DNA from 2 places in the Lutispora sp. QWL-02 genome. Region 1 is predicted to be linked to the other one. Evidence: a T-box and tRNA genes for the amino acid it is inferred to sense, from the RefSeq annotation. Region 1 holds a T-box; the other holds one or more tRNA genes.

Region 1 (10,116 bases):
CAGTAATTAAGGCAATAACAACGATCCCATTCCTTATTATCTGTATGGGCTACATTTTCAAAAAAATACAGATAATCATCTAACAGTTCGGGGGTAAGCCTACATATTCGTATACTCATAATTAACCTCTCTTCTCCGCCAAATATAATATAAATTTATTGTGATACCTTCCCCAGCAATCCACGCATGACACAGTGGCTCACCGGCCGATTACGCCTAACGTTTACGCATGGTCAACGTTTCATTTACTTACTATACTATGCCTCATGCTTGTAACCCCAAATCTTCTCCCAATGTCGTGTAATATACCTAAAATGAGTGCCGTCTCAGGGTCCAGATTATAACAATCCTGTGCAATTAATTGTGCGGCTTTACCTACATACATTGAATGTTCTATCCATTTACCTGGATTTAATTTTCGTCCATGGTCTAATAGGATTTTTGCTTCTTCTAAAGTAGGTATATGTTTTCTTATATCTGTTTCACCCATCTTAAATTCAACCCCGTTCTATTTTTCCTTTCATCAGTATTGCAGATAATGTCTCGGCTTGCCGCCATATCTGAACCGGCCTTATAAGGGATACCCCTTGCCGGTGCTCGCACCCGGTGAAGGTATGTGACTACTTATTTTTTATTTGCCACTCATCTTTTGAAATAGACATTTCATATAAAATGCATCCTGTGCCGGTCGTTGGGCCATTTTACTGACAGCTGTCCCTATTCATTCGTTGTCAAAATATTGCAACATATTGTCCATATTATACCATATATGTTAGCTCTTCAACATGCTTTCCTAAATAAAACAAAATAGCGGAGAATTAATTCTCCGCTACACTATATTAAAATTCTGCACTTCCTACCGTTCTCGGGAAGGGTATTACGTCTCTGATGTTGCCTATTCCTGTCAGATACATGATCATTCTCTCGAAGCCCAAACCATAGCCAGCATGTTTGGTTCCGCCGTATTTGCGCAGCTCCATATACCACCAGTAGTCTTCCTTATTGAATCCCAGTTCTTCCATTTTCTTTTCCAGGACTTCGTATCTTTCTTCTCTCTGGCTGCCTCCTATGATTTCTCCGATTCCGGGCACCAGCAGATCCATAGCAGCTACCGTCTTATTGTCGTCATTAAGCCTCATATAGAAGGCTTTGATCTCTTTAGGATAATTGATAACAAACACCGGCTTTTTAAATATCTGCTCTGTCAGGTATCTTTCATGTTCTGTCTGAAGATCTATTCCCCATTCTACCGGATATTCGAATTCCTTGCCCGATTTTTTCAGCAAATCCACAGCTTCTGTGTAGGTCACTCTGCCAAAGTCAGAGTTCACTATGTTATCTAACCTTTCCAGCAAGGTGTTGTCTATAAACTGGTTGAAAAATGCCATCTCTTCGGGGGCATTCTCCAATACATAGCTTATCACATATTTCATCATGTCCTCTGCTAATGCCATGTTGTCTTCCAAATCTGCAAAGGCTATTTCAGGCTCTATCATCCAAAACTCTGCTGCATGCCGTGCAGTGTTGGAGTTTTCTGCCCTAAAAGTCGGTCCAAAGGTGTATACATCTCTGAAAGCCAAAGCGAATGTCTCTGCCTCCAACTGTCCGCTAACTGTCAGATTGGTTTCCTTGCCAAAGAAGTCTTCTTTAGTGTCTATTTTGCCGTCCTGGGTCCTTGGCAGGTTATCAAGATCAAGGGTAGTTACTCTGAACATCTCGCCTGCCCCTTCGGCGTCACTCCCGGTTATGAGTGGGGTATGAACATACACAAAGCCTCTTTCGTTGAAGAATTTGTGTATTGCAAAGGCTGCCAGGGATCTCACCCTGAATACGGCAGAAAAGGTGTTGCTCCTGGGTCTTAGATGAGCTATCGTCCTTAAGTATTCCATAGTATGCCTCTTCTTTTGCAAAGGATAATCCGGTGTGGACAGCCCTTCTATCACAATCTTTTCTGCCTTTATCTCAAAGGGCTGCTTTGCTCCCGGAGTCAGCTCAAGCTTGCCTTCGACATAAAGAGATGAGCTTATGTTCAGCTTTGCTATATCTTTGAAGTTATCCAGTTCTTCGCCGAATACGACTTGAACACTCTTAAAAAAGCTTCCGTCGTAAAGCTCTATAAAGCCAAAATTCTTTGATACCCTTATATTCCTTACCCAGCCTGCTACTGTAATGGATTTTCCTGCATAGCTTTCGGTATCCCTGTATAAGCTTTTTACATATACTGTTTTCATTTTATATAACCTCCTAATTTGATTTTGGTTACGGTTAACACGGATTAACATGGTTTTCAATCTCCTCTGCACTATCTTGATAGATCAACATAATATACCTGCCGTGAAAATCCGTGAAATATTCCGTGTCTTGGCCTGGTCTCCGTCTCCCTTTAACAAAAAAATAAAAATCTCTCGCCCCCCCATAAAGGGACGAAAGATAATATTCCGCGGTACCACCCTGCTTGCCTGCTAGGCCTGCTCAAACCCAATAACGGCGGGCACCGTCTGAGCCTACTCTCCATTGGATTTCGGTCAGATGCTCCGGGACGTTCCTCCATACAACCTCGTATCGGCTCCCACCTTCCGCCGACTCTCTAAAACAAAAGCTGTATTTTGCTTCCCTTCATAGCCTGTAAATAGTATTAACAAACATTATAATATTGATACCCGCACTTGTCAATCACCTAGATGTCTCCCAATCGCGGATCAGTATTTACCCTTTCATTTTCATGCTGTTTGTCCAAATGCTTCAGCTCAAAGACCAAGAATAAGGCGGTCAGTATCGATGAAAATAAGTCAGATATGGGACCTGCCGTAAAGAGGCCTTCCAGACCCATAAACTTAGGCAATATCAATATCATAGGTATCAGTATGAGCACCTGACGTGAAAGGCTCAGGAGCATGGACTGCTTTGGCTTTCCTACAGCCTGGAAATAGGCGGAGCTCACTACCTGAAAGCCTATTATGGGCATAAATAATAAAACTCTCCTCAAGCCTTTAGCGCCAAGAGCGATCAACTCAGGATCATTGCTGAAAATCCCGATTATCTGAGCTGAGAACAGCCTGGTCGATATAAAGCCTATGGTGACAACTATCGTCGCAGCCCCTATAGCATATTTTAAGGCGGTTTTCACTCTATCATATTTTTGGGCTCCATAATTGAAGCCTATAATAGGTTGGGCTCCCTGATTTATACCAAATACCACCATCATGAATATCATGGCTACGTTATTGATTATACCCATAGCTGATACTGCAATATCTCCTCCATAATATGACAGGCCCTTGTTCATGAAAATTATCAATACGCTGGAGGCCAGCTGCATGGAGAAAGGCGCTAAACCTATGGTGACTATGGATTTAATAATATCTTTTCTTATTTTCAAGTTAGGCTTTCTAATCTTCAAAAGGCTTTTGCCATAAAGGAAGTAATATAGCACCCAGATCGCAGAAACGGCCATAGATAATATAGTCGCAAGGGCTGCCCCCTGTATTCCCCATTTAAATACAAATATAAAAATGGGATCGAGTATGGTGTTAAGTATTGCTCCAATAAGCATTGTGATCATTGCGATCTTGGGATTGCCTTCCCCTCTGATGAAATTATTCATTCCCATTCCGATCATCTGAAATATTGCTCCATAAAGTATTATGCTCAAATAGCCTTGAGCATAGGGCATTACATCTTCACTGGCTCCAAAAATCTTGAGAAGGGGATTCATGAATATCAATCCAGCTATAGTCAGCAAAGCAGCTATGATTATCATACTTACCAGAGCATTGCCTAATATCAGCTCTGCATCTTCCTTCCTCTTCTGCCCCAATCTTATAGATATAAGTGAATTAGCACCTATACCGATCAACATGGAGAAAGCCATATTAATAACTATTATGGGAAAGCCCATTCTAACCCCGGCTATACCTAAAGGGCCTACTCCATTTCCTATGAAAACCATATCAACAAAGTTATAAAGTCCATTGACCAGCATTCCCACTATAGCCGGTATGGAAAACTTGAGCAGCAGCTTGGGTATTTCGCTTTCTCCCAGTAATTTTTCTCTTTCAACTATCTGCATAATACTCCTCCTGTCTCTTTTATGTCTCTTAAGATATTTCTGCTGAAACCGATGCTGTCGATCATCTTCGAGATGTCTTCCTGATCGATCTTGTCAAACATCTGCGCGAACTCTTTTTCATAGTTGCTCATCAAGGCCGAGATATATTCCTCTCCTTTCGGAGTCAAAAAAAGCCAGAGCTTTCGCCTGTCATCATTATCAGTTGCACGGTTTACAAATTCATGCTTTTCCAGTAAATCCACCAAGGTGGTCAGGCTTCCCCTTTGCATATCCAGGGCCCTTCCGAGCGCAGACGGTATTATTTTCCCCTGTTTTTTAATCATAAAAAGCGCTTTTTTCTGATTTTTGTTTAAACGCGGCTCAACATCATAGTCTTTGCGATATATACTCCCCATGGTCTGGTTATATAGAGGCATAAATTCAAACATCAGATAAAAAAGTTCTTTAAGCTTCTCGTGCTTCATTGGTTACCTCCAAAAACAAATAGTTAGAATTCTTACTATTAGAATTCTAACTATTTTATCGCTATTTGTCAATATGCTCAATGATATTATTTTATTTATACTTCTATATTCATTTTCAACTAATTAATTCTTCAATATTTAAACGTAATGAGCACCTCTCCTGTAGCACCATCAATTTTTATCCAGTCTCCTGTTTTGATTTTTACTACCGGATCTTCATCATCGGCAAAATCGGTAACAGCAGGAATACCCATACTTGCAACTGCAACACCTAGACGGGCATCCATGCGGGTGGAAATCCATCCCGCAGGCTTTACGCCTGCAATCTGAGCGCCCTTAAAGTGTGCTGAAAAACCGTTGGAACCCTTAGCACACGGGACAACCAAAATCGCATCGTTGATGCAAACTCCGTAATTGACATTACCCTTCTCGTAGATGACACCATCGGTATCTCCCAATGCACCGGAATTTCCGGCTATACTGTCGGGGCAAACAACAGCAGGACCTTCTGCGATTCCTGGATATGCACCGCGGGCTTTCAATCTAAATGTGTTCATTAGCCTTCCTCCCATCTGCCGTTATATGCAGCATCAATGCAGCTGAAAACCTCTCCGTAGTAGACAGGCACTTTTGTCTGATGTCTTATGCCGAAAGCCTGTTTCGCACCGAACATTACCATAGCAGTCGCATGCCTGTGGCTGTCTTCACGCATGACAATGGGGCAGGATCCTGTCAGGAGCGCAGCTCCGGTGTCCTCAATCAGCTTGGTGTAACCGTTGACTGCTGCCATCTCCTTGGTTGCATAGTCTGTCCATATCTGCAGTTCAACACCCTCAGGCAGCTTTTTTCCTTTTACATAAAGGGCAATCTCGCGAATTTCATCAAGAGAAATATGCGGGCAGCCTATGCTGACAAAGTCGACCTTGCTGCTTCCCTTGTCGCACAGAATAGAGAGTGATTCCTCCATATCCTTTTCGGTAACATGGATTTGATGCCTCGGTTTTTTCCCTCCAAGTGCCATATCCAGTGTTTGAGCCTCTGGTGTAAGGCCGACGATGTGACATATTTCCGCAGCACTTGTCACAGAAAGTGATGCGCACAATTGGCGCATCCTATTGATTTCAGCATTTTTTAATCCATTTACGATCACAGGCACCTCATGCTTGGGAAGCAGACGGCCCAGTGTAAAGCCCAGCAGATCCCACTCCATTTGTGTCTCCACTTCAAAATCCAAGGTAAATACACAAGTCGCATAGCGATTCTCCTTGATATGCATTCCCCATTTCGGAATTCTGCCGGTAATAGCCGCGCATACTGCAGCTTCAACTCCGTCGGAATTACCGCAGGCTCCAAAGATCGTATTGCTGATGACCACATTGCTCGACTCTGTCGTAACAAAATGCTCCCCCATCATCGGCACCCAACCCACGTAATAGGGAGTACAGGAATCTACTATTTTTACTCCCATTTCTTTTGTTGCCTCCAGATATTTGCGATTTCGTTCATGAAATTCCCTGGATAGATGGGTACGCTCATACTCTCTCAAATCGCAGCAGGCCGCACAGGTCTGTGTCTTACAGCACTCAGATACCTCCCCGAGCTCTACGATTTCATCACTGCACAGATAAAACTCCGAGAATATCTTTTTGTAGTCGGTGTCCTCTGCATAGCAATCCAGATAATGCTGCGCACCAATAAACAATGTCGCACGGGAAATCTGGCACAACTCCTCGGCGCCAAGCACCTCTGCATAACGTACTATAAACTGCATAGCCTTTTGTTTGAATTTTCCCATTTGACCGTCCAGCATTTGTTTTTCATAATCGGTTAAATGCACCAAAATATCTTCCTCCCTTCTACTTCATTGCACATATCCATTGTCCTTAAAGAGTGGGGTGGATCACTTCCTGAGGAACACGAACGATCATGTCGGTAATTTGCGGTTCAGTAATACCGCAGGACAAAAGCGTTTCAATGAAACGCAGCATTCCCTCTGCAGGACTCTCGAAGCCAGCTTGTCCTCTATCGGTAGCCAGATAGACATGCTTCGAGCCAAGAATTCGTATGGTGTGAGCCATATATTCTGCGGTGCATGCTCCTTCACAAATGTTAATCCAATTCTTCTCAATCAGCACACCCTTCTGCATCAACTGCTTCTGAACTGGAAGCGAAACAACCGTACGCTGCCATTCGGGATGGGTCAGCACCATCCGGACTCCGCGCTTTCTTCCCTGGGAGCAAAGCAGCATAGATTCCTCCGGGCTTAAATGGCCTGTCCCGAGACAGGCATCATACTTTTTTACAACATCAAAAATATCGTAAACCTCACTTCGCAGACAGCCGCTTTCATCCATCACACGGATTCCAGGGCGAGAAAAGAAGTCTCCCGGCATATTGCCGCTTAAAAGGCAGTGATATGAATCCCGTGTAGGCATCCACACATAGGAGGCCCCCATCTTTAGTGCACTTTCCACCGCGTAGGGGTTTAACCCGCCGACAGGATGATTCAGTGCCACAGCACCATATGCTCTCGCCTTAAAATCGGAGTACCTGCGGTTTACCAACACCGCACGGGCACCTGTAGGCTCATAATGTGATTTTATAAGAACTCCCGCCATACCGTATTCCTCGGCTTGTTCCAAAAGCTCAAAATCATCCAAAGAACGCTGGAAATGTGATGGTGCTGTATGAACATGCAAATCGTAAGCACCATATAATAATTCTGCAGCTTGAGTTCTACTACAATTTCGCATTATTCAATCCCCTTAAATAACTATTGAGCCAAAGCTTTCTTCGACTCAATAGTAAATATTTGTGGTCTTGATTAATTATTACAATTTGGCAAGCAATTCATAATCATCAGGATGACGATCAATCAGTATTGTGTTGTCCATCCTTTCCTTATACACGCGACCCATATCAATATCCTGATATAGGATCTCCTCCTTATCAACCGAACACATTGCCATAACATTTCCGATAGGATCCACAAATTGTGTAGAGCCACAAAACGGCGAATCCGGCAATACCCCGGTACAATTAATGAGAGCTATATAAACCGTATTATCCAGGGCTCGAACCATAGAAACCTTATTCATCCAGTCTTTAAAATAGGAGCCATCACGCCATGCAGCAGGACAAATAATTAAATCAGCTCCTTTGAGTGCAAGTATCCTTGTGGTTTCAGGAAAACATATATCATAACATATTACAATTCCAAACTTTCCATATTTAGTATGAAAAACTGGATACTCTCTCCCCCTTTGCAGATAAAGCTGCTCTTGTCCCACTAGATGAGTTTTGGAATAGTCTCCTAGGATCTTACCTTCATCATCAATCATAACTGCAGAATTCTGCACTATCCCTGTAGCTACAGCGAGCATAATTGGAGCAACTATATAAATATTTAACTCCTTTGCCAATGACCTCATACGAGTAATGGTATCTCCATCTATGGGTTCGGCAATTTGCTTCATTTTTTCATATCCAAAGCAATAATATCCGGTATTGAATCCTTCGGGAAGACAAACAAATTGAGCTCCATTGGCATGGGCTTCGCGAATCTTTTCTTCTGCTCTTCCAACATTATATTGGATATCGCAAAATTTGCATTCCATTTGAATCAGTGCCATTTTAAATTTATTCATAATATATACCTTTCTAGTTGTATTTCGCCTTTTTTTCTTGGTATTGCTTTGCAATAATAAATAGAACAAATACACCACCAATTACACCATAAGCTCCATAAACCAAGCCTAAAAGCTTATCAAAAGGAAGTAGCAGTGAGCACAATACAGAGACTGTTACCAGCACTGTTGCAAAAACATTATAATCATGGGTTTTTTCCTTTCTAAAGGAAACGCAAAGTGCAAACATAGATGGAACACAAGAAGAGTATATGCCAAGGAAAATTACCAGTATAAATGCATAACCCAAAATAGTAGAAATGCTATTTGCAATATATAGATTTGGAATCATTTGCTGACTAAGAACTTCAATATTTGTAAATGTTGCGCTAAACATCGTTGTTCCACCAAGACCATAAAGAATAACACCAAGAATACCACCATAAACTGCTTCTTTCTTCACCTTTACAGTAGTTGCCGTCGCCGCAAAGAAGGGTGCAGAATGCATAGGAGTGCAAGTAGTATAATAGAGTCCCGCTAGCCACCATGTAGGTGCAATACGGCTCATTTTCAAAGTAGGTGCAATTTCAATACCATGCTTCAAGCCATCAATATTATTAAATAAATAGTACATACCGGTGCCAAGTGCAAGTACGATAATAAATGGCCCCATGGTTCCTATTATATCCACCAGCTTTCGCAATCCTAGAATAATCGTGATCAAACAAAGCACACCTAAAATAATACTCCCAAGAGAAGATGAGATTCCGAAATGTTGATTTAGGGCTGCACCAAAGCCTGAAATCATAACTACCGGTGCAGAAAACATAAGACCTAATGCTAAAACTTGGAAAACCTTGCCTATCTTTTCACCACAATAATAAGTAAAAATTTCTAAGGGTCTGCTGAATCTTTTTTCATAGCCTAATTTAAAAAATGATACAATAAGATAAGCATGCAATAGCATAGCAATGGCAATCCCTGCATAACCGTAAATGCCATAACCACAAAAATACTGTAATGTTTCTTGTCCTGTTACAAAACCTGAACCTATTGCCCAAGATACAAAGACACCTGCAATTTTAATAACTGTTAACCAACTTATTCTTTCATTTTGGGTAACTGAAACGGGTGTGCTAGACATAATGAAACCTCCTTATATTTTTTGTGCGCGCTATACTTAAAGAATCTTAAAAAAGTCAGCAAGAGCATCTACCAATTCCAAAAATACGGGGTGATCATCGAACATGAAATCATTGTGTTTGCCATCAATTACATAAAATCTTTTTTCGCAGCGAAGCTTTTGAAAAAACAACTCTGCTTCAGTTATAGGGTGCAGCAGATTATCTTTCCCATGTCCAATAAACATAGGCACGGTGATGTCGTGAATATTCTTCTCTGCGTTGAATTCTAACAGGGACTGGCCTACTTCCAATGAGATTTCTTGGCCGTAGCCCTCCACAGTATATAGATTATCGCGTACCACAGAGTCTGTGGAAGGATCCAATGGGTAAAAGCGGAATGGATCGCTGTATCTTCTAGTACCTTCAAGTACGAAACGCCTTTTTTCTACTTCTATTTCATTCTGGATTTTTACAAAATCAGCATAAGACATAACTTGCTGCAGCCATCTTGCACCGCAATAAAAACCGTTGAGTCCTGCAACAGCTTTTACGCGCTTATCCTGGGCTGCTGCTTTTGCCACAAGTCCTGCTGCCATACCCCAGCCGAGCAAGCCGATGTGCTCTGCATCCACCTCGGGAAGTGTTTTGCAAAAGGTTATCGCATTGCGGATATCCTCAACTTGTTCATCAAGTTTGCACACGCCTGCAGGGCCTTCATTGTCCAAAAATCCTCTATAATCAAACCCAAACACGGCATAGCCTTTCTTGGTCAATGCACGGGCGAATAGTGAGGGATATATAGCCTTAAGTCCCATGTAGCCGGAGTTGGGAAT
Region 2 (10,116 bases), 1.0 Mb from region 1:
CACACTGTCAAGAAAAGCTGCTAACGAGAAACTAGGTGCCCGTACCGCAAACCGACACAGGTAGATGAGGAGAGAATCCTAAGACGAGCGAGAGAAGCGTTGTTAAGGAACTCGGCAAAATAACCCCGTAACTTCGGGAGAAGGGGTACTCTAGAGATAGAGTCGCAGTGAAAAGGCCCAAGCGACTGTTTAGCAAAAACACAGGTCTCTGCTAAATCGAAAGATGAAGTATAGGGGCTGACGCCTGCCCGGTGCTGGAAGGTTAAGGGGAATGCTTAGCGCAAGCGAAGGTATGAACTTAAGCCCCAGTAAACGGCGGCCGTAACTATAACGGTCCTAAGGTAGCGAAATTCCTTGTCAGGTAAGTTCTGACCCGCACGAATGGCGTAACGACTTGGGCACTGTCTCGACAACGCGCTCGGCGAAATTGTAGTACTAGTGAAGATGCTAGTTACCCGCGATTGGACGGAAAGACCCCGTAGAGCTTTACTGTAGCTTGGCATTGGGTTTCGGTATTTCATGTACAGGATAGGTGGGAGACTGAGAAATTAAGACGCCAGTCTTAATGGAGTCACCGTTGGGATACCACTCTTGAGATACTGAAATTCTAACCAGTGGCCATATAACTGGTCATGGGACATAGCCAGGCGGGCAGTTTGACTGGGGCGGTCGCCTCCCAAAGAGTAACGGAGGCGTCCAAAGGTTCCCTCAGAATGGTTGGAAATCATTCGCAGAGTGCAAAGGCAAAAGGGAGCTTAACTGCAAGAGAGACAACTCGAGCAGATACGAAAGTAGGGCTTAGTGATCCGGTGGTACCGAGTGGAAGGGCCATCGCTCAACGGATAAAAGCTACCTCGGGGATAACAGGCTTATCTCCCCCAAGAGTCCACATCGACGGGGAGGTTTGGCACCTCGATGTCGGCTCGTCGCATCCTGGGGCTGGAGTAGGTCCCAAGGGTTGGGCTGTTCGCCCATTAAAGCGGCACGCGAGCTGGGTTCAGAACGTCGTGAGACAGTTCGGTCCCTATCCGTCGCGGGCGCAGGAAATTTGAGGAGATCTGTCCTTAGTACGAGAGGACCGGGATGGACGAACCTCTGGTGTATCAGTTGTCCTGCCAAGGGCATAGCTGAGTAGCTAAGTTCGGAACGGATAAGCGCTGAAGGCATCTAAGCGCGAAGCCGGCTTCAAGATGAGATTTCCCACAGAGTAATCTGGTAAGACCCCATGTAGACCACGTGGTAGATAGGTCGGAGGTGTAAGTACAGCAATGTATGCAGCTGACCGATACTAATAGGTCGAGGGCTTGATCTAAAAATATTCTTCAGACAAACAAAGCTCAGATATTGTGTAGTTTTGAAGGTGCACGCAGCCTTAAGCTGCGAGCCGCTAGCTACTAGCCACTGGCTGCTAGCTAGAAAAAAAGACCCCAAGGGAATGCCCTAATCTAGAGGCCAGAAGCCATAGACTAGAGGCTGACCCAAAAGGAATACCTCATAGCAAATTATCCGGTGACAATAACAGAGAGGCCACACCTGTTCCCATGCCGAACACAGAAGTTAAGCTCTCTAGTGCCGATGGTACTTGGACCGCAGGGTCCCGGGAGAGTAGGTCGTCGCCGGGTTCAATACTCCTCAATAGCTCAGTCGGTAGAGCATGCGGCTGTTAACCGCAGGGTCGTTGGTTCGAGTCCAACTTGAGGAGCCATTTTTTATTTTTTGGAACAATAATTATAAAACCGTAACAGAATCTATATCTTGTTACGGTTTTATTTTATTATGCTAGCAGCCCATATCGGTGATACCTCTTTTAATATGATAATACATGGCGAGGGCAGCACCATTGGCATCCCGCTGTTCAATGAAATGGGAGATGAGACGATGGTTGGTCAGGGCGTTCTCGGAAGAAAGCTCATGTGTCCCCGCATATACTGCCGTATTGATAGCATCGCTTATGGAGGCCTCTATAGCGGGCAGCATGAGCTCAATAACACTATTATGTGTTGCTTTTGCAATCGCGGCATGAAATTGCTGATCTGCTTCAGCATATGGTTCACCGGCCAGAATCAGCTCTGCAGCTTTGCGTTCATATGAAATAATTTCTCTGATCTCCTCATCGCTTGCCCGCTCCACTACAAGACGAACATTGGCAGGCTCCAGTATAAGCCGCATCTCAAACCAGTTATGCACCAGCTTCTTTTTATCCTCTAAATAAGAAATGCCAAAGGGATCATTTTGTACATATGGATTTGCCGTAACAAAAGTGCCCCGTCCCCGCTCTATTGTCAATACACCGTTTGCAACAAGCGTTTTTACGGCCTCACGTATTGTTGTGCGGCTCACTCCTAGCTCTTCGGCAAGCTGGTTTTCATTGGGAAGCTTATCATTGGGTTTATACCTTTTTTCCAAAAAGATCATATCGCTTATTATATTTGCAATGTTTTGGGAAATAGGAATAAAGTTGTTAGCCATTTATTTCTCCTTTTTTCCAAATAAATTATATAGACATTATACCACATTTGTTTTCAAAACTCAGTATTTATTTTTTATTAGCCTGATACATAGTATGTCTCTATGCATAATAATATAAAAATGTTGACATATCGCTGAATAAAGGATAAAATTTCGTTAAGACATCATACAACGTTTGCAAACGATTCTTGAAAACCCTATTAAGTGTTAAATCAAACCATATAGACATCATATGACGTATAATTTAATGTATATATACCGCATTAAATATTTTACAGCAGTAAGCTTATATTAACTGATAAAAGAGTGCATCGTGAAGGGACTTAGAATTTGTTAGTTTTGACGCAACCCTATGCAAGCTTACAAAAGTCTAAGTCTCGGAGCTTCCGCAATCGTTATCAGTCAATATAAAAGCTATGTAACGTATTTATTGCAACTTATATAGAATTTAAAATCCAAATATATTACTTGGACTTGAAACGGAGGAAAGAGAATATGAGAAGTGACCAAATGAAGGCAGGTGTGACGAGGATTCCACACAGGGCGCTGTTCAAGGCTTTAGGATTGACGGACAAAGAAATACGACAGCCTATGATCGGTATTGTAAATGCCCAGAATGATATTATCCCGGGGCATCTCCACCTGGATACCATTGTGGAAGCAGTTAAAGCCGGGGTGCGGATGGCAGGGGGAACACCATTCCAATTCCCCGCAATTGGAGTATGTGATGGAATAGCAATGGGCCATGAGGGGATGAAATATTCACTGATCAGCCGGGAACATATTGCGGATTCTATAGAAATAATGGCAATGGCACATCCCTTTGATGCTCTGGTATTTGTTCCTAACTGTGACAAAATCGTGCCCGGGATGCTGATGGCTGCATTAAGATTAAATATACCCAGCATATTTGTCAGCGGAGGTCCAATGATGCCCGGTTATAGTAACAACAAAAAGCTTACGGTTACAAGCGCATTTGAGGCGGTAGGTTCAGTGGGTGCAAACAAGATGACTGCGGAGGATGCGGCTGAGATAGAAGAGTATTCATGTCCGGGCTGCGGCTCATGCGCAGGAATGTTCACAGCCAATTCAATGAATTGTATGACAGAGGTAATCGGAATGGGCTTGCCCGGCAACGGAACTGTTCCCGCTGTCCACGCTTCCCGCATACGGCTTGCTAAGGAAGCGGGCATGAGGGTGATGGAACTGCTGGGAAAGAATATTCTTCCCAGGGATATTATAACGCCTGATGCATTGCATAATGCCCTTACGGCAGATATGGCATTAGGCTGCTCATCCAATACGGTGCTTCATCTTCCTGCTATTGCACATTCGGCCGGTATCGAAGTCAACCTGGAAGATATAAACAGCATAAGCAAGGCAACACCTCAATTAGTTAAGCTAAGCCCTGCAGGCTCCGATTGTTTAGTAGATCTATGGCAGGCAGGCGGCCTTCCTGCTGTGTTGAAGGAGCTGGACAAATACGGCCTGATACATACCGATTGCATGACTGTGACCGGCAAGACAGTTGGTGAAAATATTAAAGATGCATTTGTTAAGGATCATAGTATTATAAGAAGCCGTGAAAATGCATATTCGCCTGATGGCGGGCTTGCGATTCTTTGGGGCAACCTGGCCTTAGACGGTGCAGTAGTAAAAAAAGGCGCCGTACTGCCGGAGATGATGGTCCATAGCGGCCCTGCCAAAGTCTATAATAGCGAAGAAGAGTGCGTAGAGGCTCTTATGGCAGGCAAAGTGGCAGCGGGAGATGTAGTTGTAGTACGCTACGAGGGACCTAAAGGGGGCCCCGGCATGCGGGAAATGCTTACGCCGACATCTGTTATCGCAGGCATGGGCCTGGACAATACCGTAGCACTGATTACTGACGGGAGATTTTCCGGTGCATCCAGAGGGGCAGCAATAGGCCATATATCACCTGAAGCTGCTGCCGGAGGTTTGATCGGTATTATAGAAGAAGGAGATACCATCAGTATCGATATTCCCAACAATAAATTGGAGCTCTTAGTAGATGAAAAAACCATAGCTGCCAGAAAAGCCAAGTTTGTACCTTTGGAAAAACCTGTACCGAACGGGTATCTCAAGCGTTACCGCAAAATGGTTACCTCTGCTAACACCGGAGCAATATTTGGAGAATAGACGAAAGTATATTGCTGTTTTGAATTCTATTCCTTCGCTATATACAATAGCGAGGCAGAATATAAAAAAATTAAGGGGGCTAAGAATATGAAAAAAATGCAACGTATAATGGCTGTACTATTGACTTTAATCATGGTATTTGGTCTTGCTTCCTGTGCGCAGAAAGCAGCACCATCTTCAGGAGGAGCACCTGCCTCAGAAACACCTGCTGCTGAGGCTCCTGGCAAATCAGTTGTCATCAAATTAGGTACTACTGTCAACGAACAAGACAGCTTCCAGATCGCTGCTGAAAAGTTTGCAGAGCTGGTGGCACAACGCACTAATAATGCTTATAAAATCGAAATCTATCCCAACGCTGCTCTGGGAGACGAGCGAACCATGTTAGAGGGCATGCAGATGGGCACTCTTGACATGGGGATAATAACAAGCGGGCCTTTTGTTAACTTTGCACCTGAAATGGGTGTTTTGGACATGCCTTTCCTGTTCAGCAGCAATGAGGATGTATACAAAGTCCTTGATGGCGAGATAGGCAAGGAGTTGCTTGCTAAATTAGAAGCTGCACAGCTCAAGGGGCTTGCCTATGCAGAGAGGGGTTTCCGCAATCTCACCAACAGTGTTCGCCCTGTAGAAAAAGCAGCCGATATCAAGGATTTAAAGATTCGAGTCATGGAAAATGAGGTTTACATAGCTACTTTTGGAGCATTAGGAGTAAACACTGTGCCTATGGCATGGACTGAAGCACTTACCGCTTTACAGCAAAAGACTATTCAAGGACAGGAAAACCCTGTTAATGTAATTCATGCCTTCAAGCTTTGGGAATCGCAGAAATATGTTACTATGACTCGCCATGCTTATGCGGCTGCACTGATCACCATGAGCCTTGACAAATTCAACAGCTTGCCTGGAGATGTACAGAAAATATTCGCAGATTCGGCTCAAGAGGCTGCAGAATATGAGCGTGAATGGGTTGCACAGAATGAAGAAAAGCAAATGGCTGAACTGGAACAAAACGGGATGACAATAATCAAGGAACCGGATCTGGAAAGCTTCAAAGCAGCAGTTGCTAAAGTATATGAAAGATATCCTCAGTATAGCGAATATCTTTCAAGGATCGGGGCGGCTCTTAAATAGATAGCAATAAAGGGGGGTGCATTCTATGGCGGTTGCAAGAGCAATAAATAAAGTGAGCGATTTGCTCGATAAGATATGCAGCGTCATTTTGGTAGCAATGCTGGCCGGAATGGTGCTGACTACATCCCTGCAAATCATATGCCGTGTGTTCTTCACTGCCCTTTCATGGAGTGAGGAGGTTACACGTTATCTTTTAGTATGGTCAACCTTTATTGGTGCGGGCTGTGTATATAAAAAAGGAGGGCATATTTCAGTGACATTTGCACAAGAGAAGTTACCGCAGAAGCTGCAAAAGGGTGCACAGATTTTGGTACATCTATTGTGCGGAGCGTTATTTGCAATTGCTGTATACTATGGTTTCAAATATATGGACAAGCAAGGCACCCAGCTTTCTGCAGCACTGCGTATTCCTATGAGCCTGATGTACATGGCCATACCTCTTGGATGTGGTGTGATGCTGCTGCATGCATTTAATGCAATAATCCAGATATTTGTTAAAAAGGAGGCGGCGGGGGAATGACTGCATTGCTATTTTCTGTTTTCATAATCGGACTTTTGATAGGCATACCCATTGCTTTTGCCATAGCCATCGCAGCTATCGCGGTACTCGTTAAGGGAGATGTAAGGCTTCTTATAGTAGTGCAGCGCTTATTTGCCGCCACTGACTCCTTCCCGCTTACCGCAGTACCTTTTTTTATACTCGCAGGTGATTTGCTTGCACGCGGGACCATGTCACGAAAACTGGTTACCTTCGCCGAGTCCCTTACCGGCAGAATAAGGGGCGGGCTATCTGTGGTTTCTATTATAGCCGGTATGTTTTTTGCGGCTATTTCAGGCTCCGGTGCTGCAACAACAGCTGCTGTGGGTGCTACACTCATACCTGAGCTCAAAAATAGAGGATACAAGGAGGATTCATCTACTGCGCTTATTGCTTCTGCAGGCTGTATTGGCGTAGTCATTCCTCCTTCGGTGCCTATGGTGTTATATGCGGTTATTGCAGACCAAAGCGTGACACAGCTCTTTAAAAATGGCTTTTTGCCGGGAGTTATGATGGGAGGCATCTTAATCGCCATTTCCCTTCTCCAGGCATATAAATATAATTATCCCTTGAGTACAGCATTTTCCTGGAGAAACGTGCTGGTAACTTTTAAACAATCTATCTGGGGTTTGCTGATGCCCTTGATTATTCTCGGCGGTATATTTTCAGGCTATTTCACGCCCTCAGAGGCGGCAGCAGTAGCGGTGGTATATTCCATGGCGGTTTCAATGTTCATATACCGTGACCTCACTTTGAAAGAGCTGGGAAAGATCATGTTGGGAAGTGCAAAGACCTCAGCTATTATTATGATTATCATAGCGTGCAGCGGAGTGTTTGGATGGGTTCTTGCCAACTGGAAGATACCAGAAGCCGTAGCACAAGGAATACTATCCGTATCCAGCAGCAAATACGTTATTTTATTATTGATTGCTGTTATTATATTAATAGCAGGCGTTTTTATGGAGACATCATCTGCAGTTATCTTGCTGACACCGGTGTTCTTGCCGTTAGTGCGTGCCCTTGGGATCAATTTAGTACATTTTGGGATCATATTCACCGTGGGCATCTCTATAGGCATGATCACTCCGCCAGTAGCAATCAATTTGTTTGTTGGCTCCAGCATTACAGGCATGCCTATTGAGCGGATAGCCAAGGCAGTATGGCCATATTTGTTTGGCTTGATTGCTATGTTTCTTGTTTATGTCTATTTGCCGCTGTTTATCCCAGGACTGCTATTATAGCAAGAATCAATATGGAATACAATATGAAGAAACCCCGGATTTAATCCTATCCGGGGTTTCTTCTATTTAAACCTGGGCAAAATGCCTGCATTTTGGGAAGCTTTAATAGTTACTGCCACTGTAGGGCCAATTATTACTCCGCCGGCTCCCATAACTTTGATGCCTATATACATAGATATGAGAGAAATAAGCGGATGAATGCCCAACTGCTGCCCTACGATCTTTGGCTCTATCATATATCTTATTGTAACAATTATGCCATATAATACGAGAAGGGATATGCCCAATTTATATTTCCCGGCTATGATAGATATTATCCCCCAAGGCACATAAACGCTTCCGGTTCCTAAAATAGGAAGTATATCAACCAATGCTACGAATACGGATATGATAAAGGCATATTTTATGCCTATGATATTAAGCCCTATCAATGATTCCGTAAAGGTTATGGTGAGAAGTATCAATTGGGCCTTCAAAAATCCTATGAGGGCATTGAGCAGATTTTTTTTGAAGTTGAACAATTTCTCCTTCCATGCAGGAGTGAATTGTCTTAATAAGAAGTCTCCGATTTTCTCTGAATCCTTGGCAAAAAAGAAGGTTGCAACTGTGGTGATCAGGAATAATATTGCGAACCCCGGCAATTTATAAAGTGTATTCACAGCGGATTTAGCCGTGCTGCTTAACAAGATGCCCAATTTATCCAGAATGCTCTTTGCTATATCCGTGGCATAGGTAGTGACCTCTTTAGGAAGCTGAAAATATAGGTTTTGGGCTTCCTTTGACAAATTCGAAAAGAAATCATACACATCATTTGAATAAGCAGGAAGTCTATAAGTCAGATCTACAAGCTCCGATACACCCCTTGTTATGGCTAATGCAAGCAGTGCGGCCAGGCCGCCGTATACAAGTATTATTGATATAGCCATGGAAACTCCTTTGCCGATTTTCATAGACTGGAAGAATTTCGCTATAGGCTTGATCAAAAAGGACAATAATATTGCGAATATAAATGGGGACAGATAGCGGAAAATCAATTTCAGGCTCAGGACGGTTGCCAGAAATATTAAGGCATATGTAGCAATTTTTAAGAGTATAGCTGTGGTTTTTATTATATAGTTTTTATATTCATCTATTTCGTTTTTCATGTAACGATCTCACCTCTTGTTATGATTATAGCCATATTTGATTGAGCGCAATCAGCAGCATTCTTAATTCAAATTATATTCGAAAAAGGTGAAATAATCAATTTATATCCATTAAATCCTTTATTAAGAACGAATATATATGTATAATAGAGCTAAGAACTCAGAACTATAAACTTTAAGCTTAGGGGGAACGGGAATCACTGAAGGATATGATTATAGATTCTAGTTACAAAGTGAGCTTTATAAAGCTGTGATATGTTAGTATAACTTTATTTCCGTGTTTTTCCGTGAAATTCAGTGCCTTTTAGTGGTTGCAGCAACCCAGACCCCAGAGGGATACCTTGAAAGGAAAATACTATGATTTATGATGATATGCCCGTTTTGAAATCCTTGAAAGGATATGCAGCTTCCAAAGCGCTGCCCTTTCATATGCCGGGTCATAAGAGAGGCAGGATTTTTCAAAGGCTGGGCTTAGAATATTTGATGGATAATATCATAGAGATGGATACCACTGAAGTCCCTGGGGTAGATAACCTTCACAGCCCTCAAGGGGCCATTGCGGAGGCTCAAAATCTTGCAGCCGGGGCTTTTGGAGCAGATCGTACTTTTTTTCTTGTAAATGGGACCACTTCAGGCATATATGCCATGATAATGGCGGCTACAAAGCCGGGAGATAAAATATTGATACCCAGAAATGCCCACAGGTCTGCAGTAAGCGCAGCCGTTTTAGGAAAGCTTCACCCTGTATATATGATGCCCGAGGTAGATCCATACATGGAGATACCTATGGGGATCGAGCCTGAAACAGTTGAAAAAACGCTGGAGCAGCATCCTGATGCTAAGGCGGTTCTTGTTACCAGTCCTACATACTACGGGGTTTGTTCCGACTTGGAGGAAATTGCCCGGATCGTACACGATAAGGGAAAGCTGCTTTTGGTTGATGAGGCTCACGGCTCTCATTTTGCTTTTCATCCGTCGCTTCCCATATCAGCTATGGAAGCAGGAGCGGACATGGCAGCTCAAAGCACCCATAAGACTTTGCCTTCTATGACGGGAAGCTCCATGCTTCATGTAAAAGAGGAAAGAGCAGATATAGAAAAGCTGAAATTCTTTTTGCAGCTCGTTCAGACCACGAGTCCTTCTCACGTTATGCTGGCCTCCCTGGATGCTGCCAGGTACATCATGGAGAAGTACGGGCATATGCTTCTTGATGACTGCATAAAATACAGCAATAAAGTAAGAAAAGAGATAAATGCTAAAACATCTTTCTATTGCCTGGGAGCTGATAAAAAAGGTAGCTTTGGCATATATGATATAGATCCTACAAGGATAACGGTGAATCTGAAAGGAGGAGGAATCAGCGGTATTAAAGGAGAACAAATATTGAGGAGCAAATATAGTATCCAAGTTGAGATGAGTGATATTTGCAATATAG

The links. The T-box of region 1 lies ahead of asnS (asparagine--tRNA ligase). A T-box ahead of a tRNA ligase gene usually reads a tRNA of that ligase, here a tRNA-Asn.
Region 2: it has a tRNA-Asn gene. The T-box ahead of asnS (asparagine--tRNA ligase) is inferred to sense a tRNA for this amino acid. The anticodon was not compared.

What each region holds. Positions count from the first base shown of each region.
Region 1 is NZ_CM177762.1:3,695,495-3,705,610, forward strand. Features, by position in the region: gene AC4HCY_RS17600 (GNAT family N-acetyltransferase) at 1-119, opposite strand, end outside; gene AC4HCY_RS17605 (HD domain-containing protein) at 242-490, opposite strand; gene asnS (asparagine--tRNA ligase) at 840-2,231, opposite strand; T-box leader at 2,417-2,629, opposite strand; gene AC4HCY_RS17615 (MATE family efflux transporter) at 2,678-4,069, opposite strand; gene AC4HCY_RS17620 (MarR family winged helix-turn-helix transcriptional regulator) at 4,060-4,533, opposite strand; gene AC4HCY_RS17625 (aconitase X swivel domain-containing protein) at 4,665-5,090, opposite strand; gene AC4HCY_RS17630 (aconitase X catalytic domain-containing protein) at 5,090-6,370, opposite strand; gene AC4HCY_RS17635 (DUF6282 family protein) at 6,417-7,286, opposite strand; gene AC4HCY_RS17640 (carbon-nitrogen hydrolase family protein) at 7,365-8,180, opposite strand; gene AC4HCY_RS17645 (YkvI family membrane protein) at 8,194-9,303, opposite strand; gene AC4HCY_RS17650 (alpha/beta hydrolase) at 9,340-10,116, opposite strand, start outside.
Region 2 is NZ_CM177762.1:185,243-195,358, reverse strand. Features, by position in the region: rRNA gene AC4HCY_RS00820 (23S ribosomal RNA) at 1-1,312, shown strand, start outside; rRNA gene rrf (5S ribosomal RNA) at 1,506-1,622, shown strand; tRNA gene AC4HCY_RS00810 (tRNA-Asn) at 1,630-1,705, shown strand; gene AC4HCY_RS00805 (FadR/GntR family transcriptional regulator) at 1,780-2,469, opposite strand; gene ilvD (dihydroxy-acid dehydratase) at 2,965-4,626, shown strand; gene AC4HCY_RS00795 (TRAP transporter substrate-binding protein) at 4,714-5,757, shown strand; gene AC4HCY_RS00790 (TRAP transporter small permease) at 5,783-6,277, shown strand; gene AC4HCY_RS00785 (TRAP transporter large permease) at 6,274-7,536, shown strand; gene ytvI (sporulation integral membrane protein YtvI) at 7,599-8,681, opposite strand; gene AC4HCY_RS00775 (aminotransferase class I/II-fold pyridoxal phosphate-dependent enzyme) at 9,039-10,116, shown strand, end outside.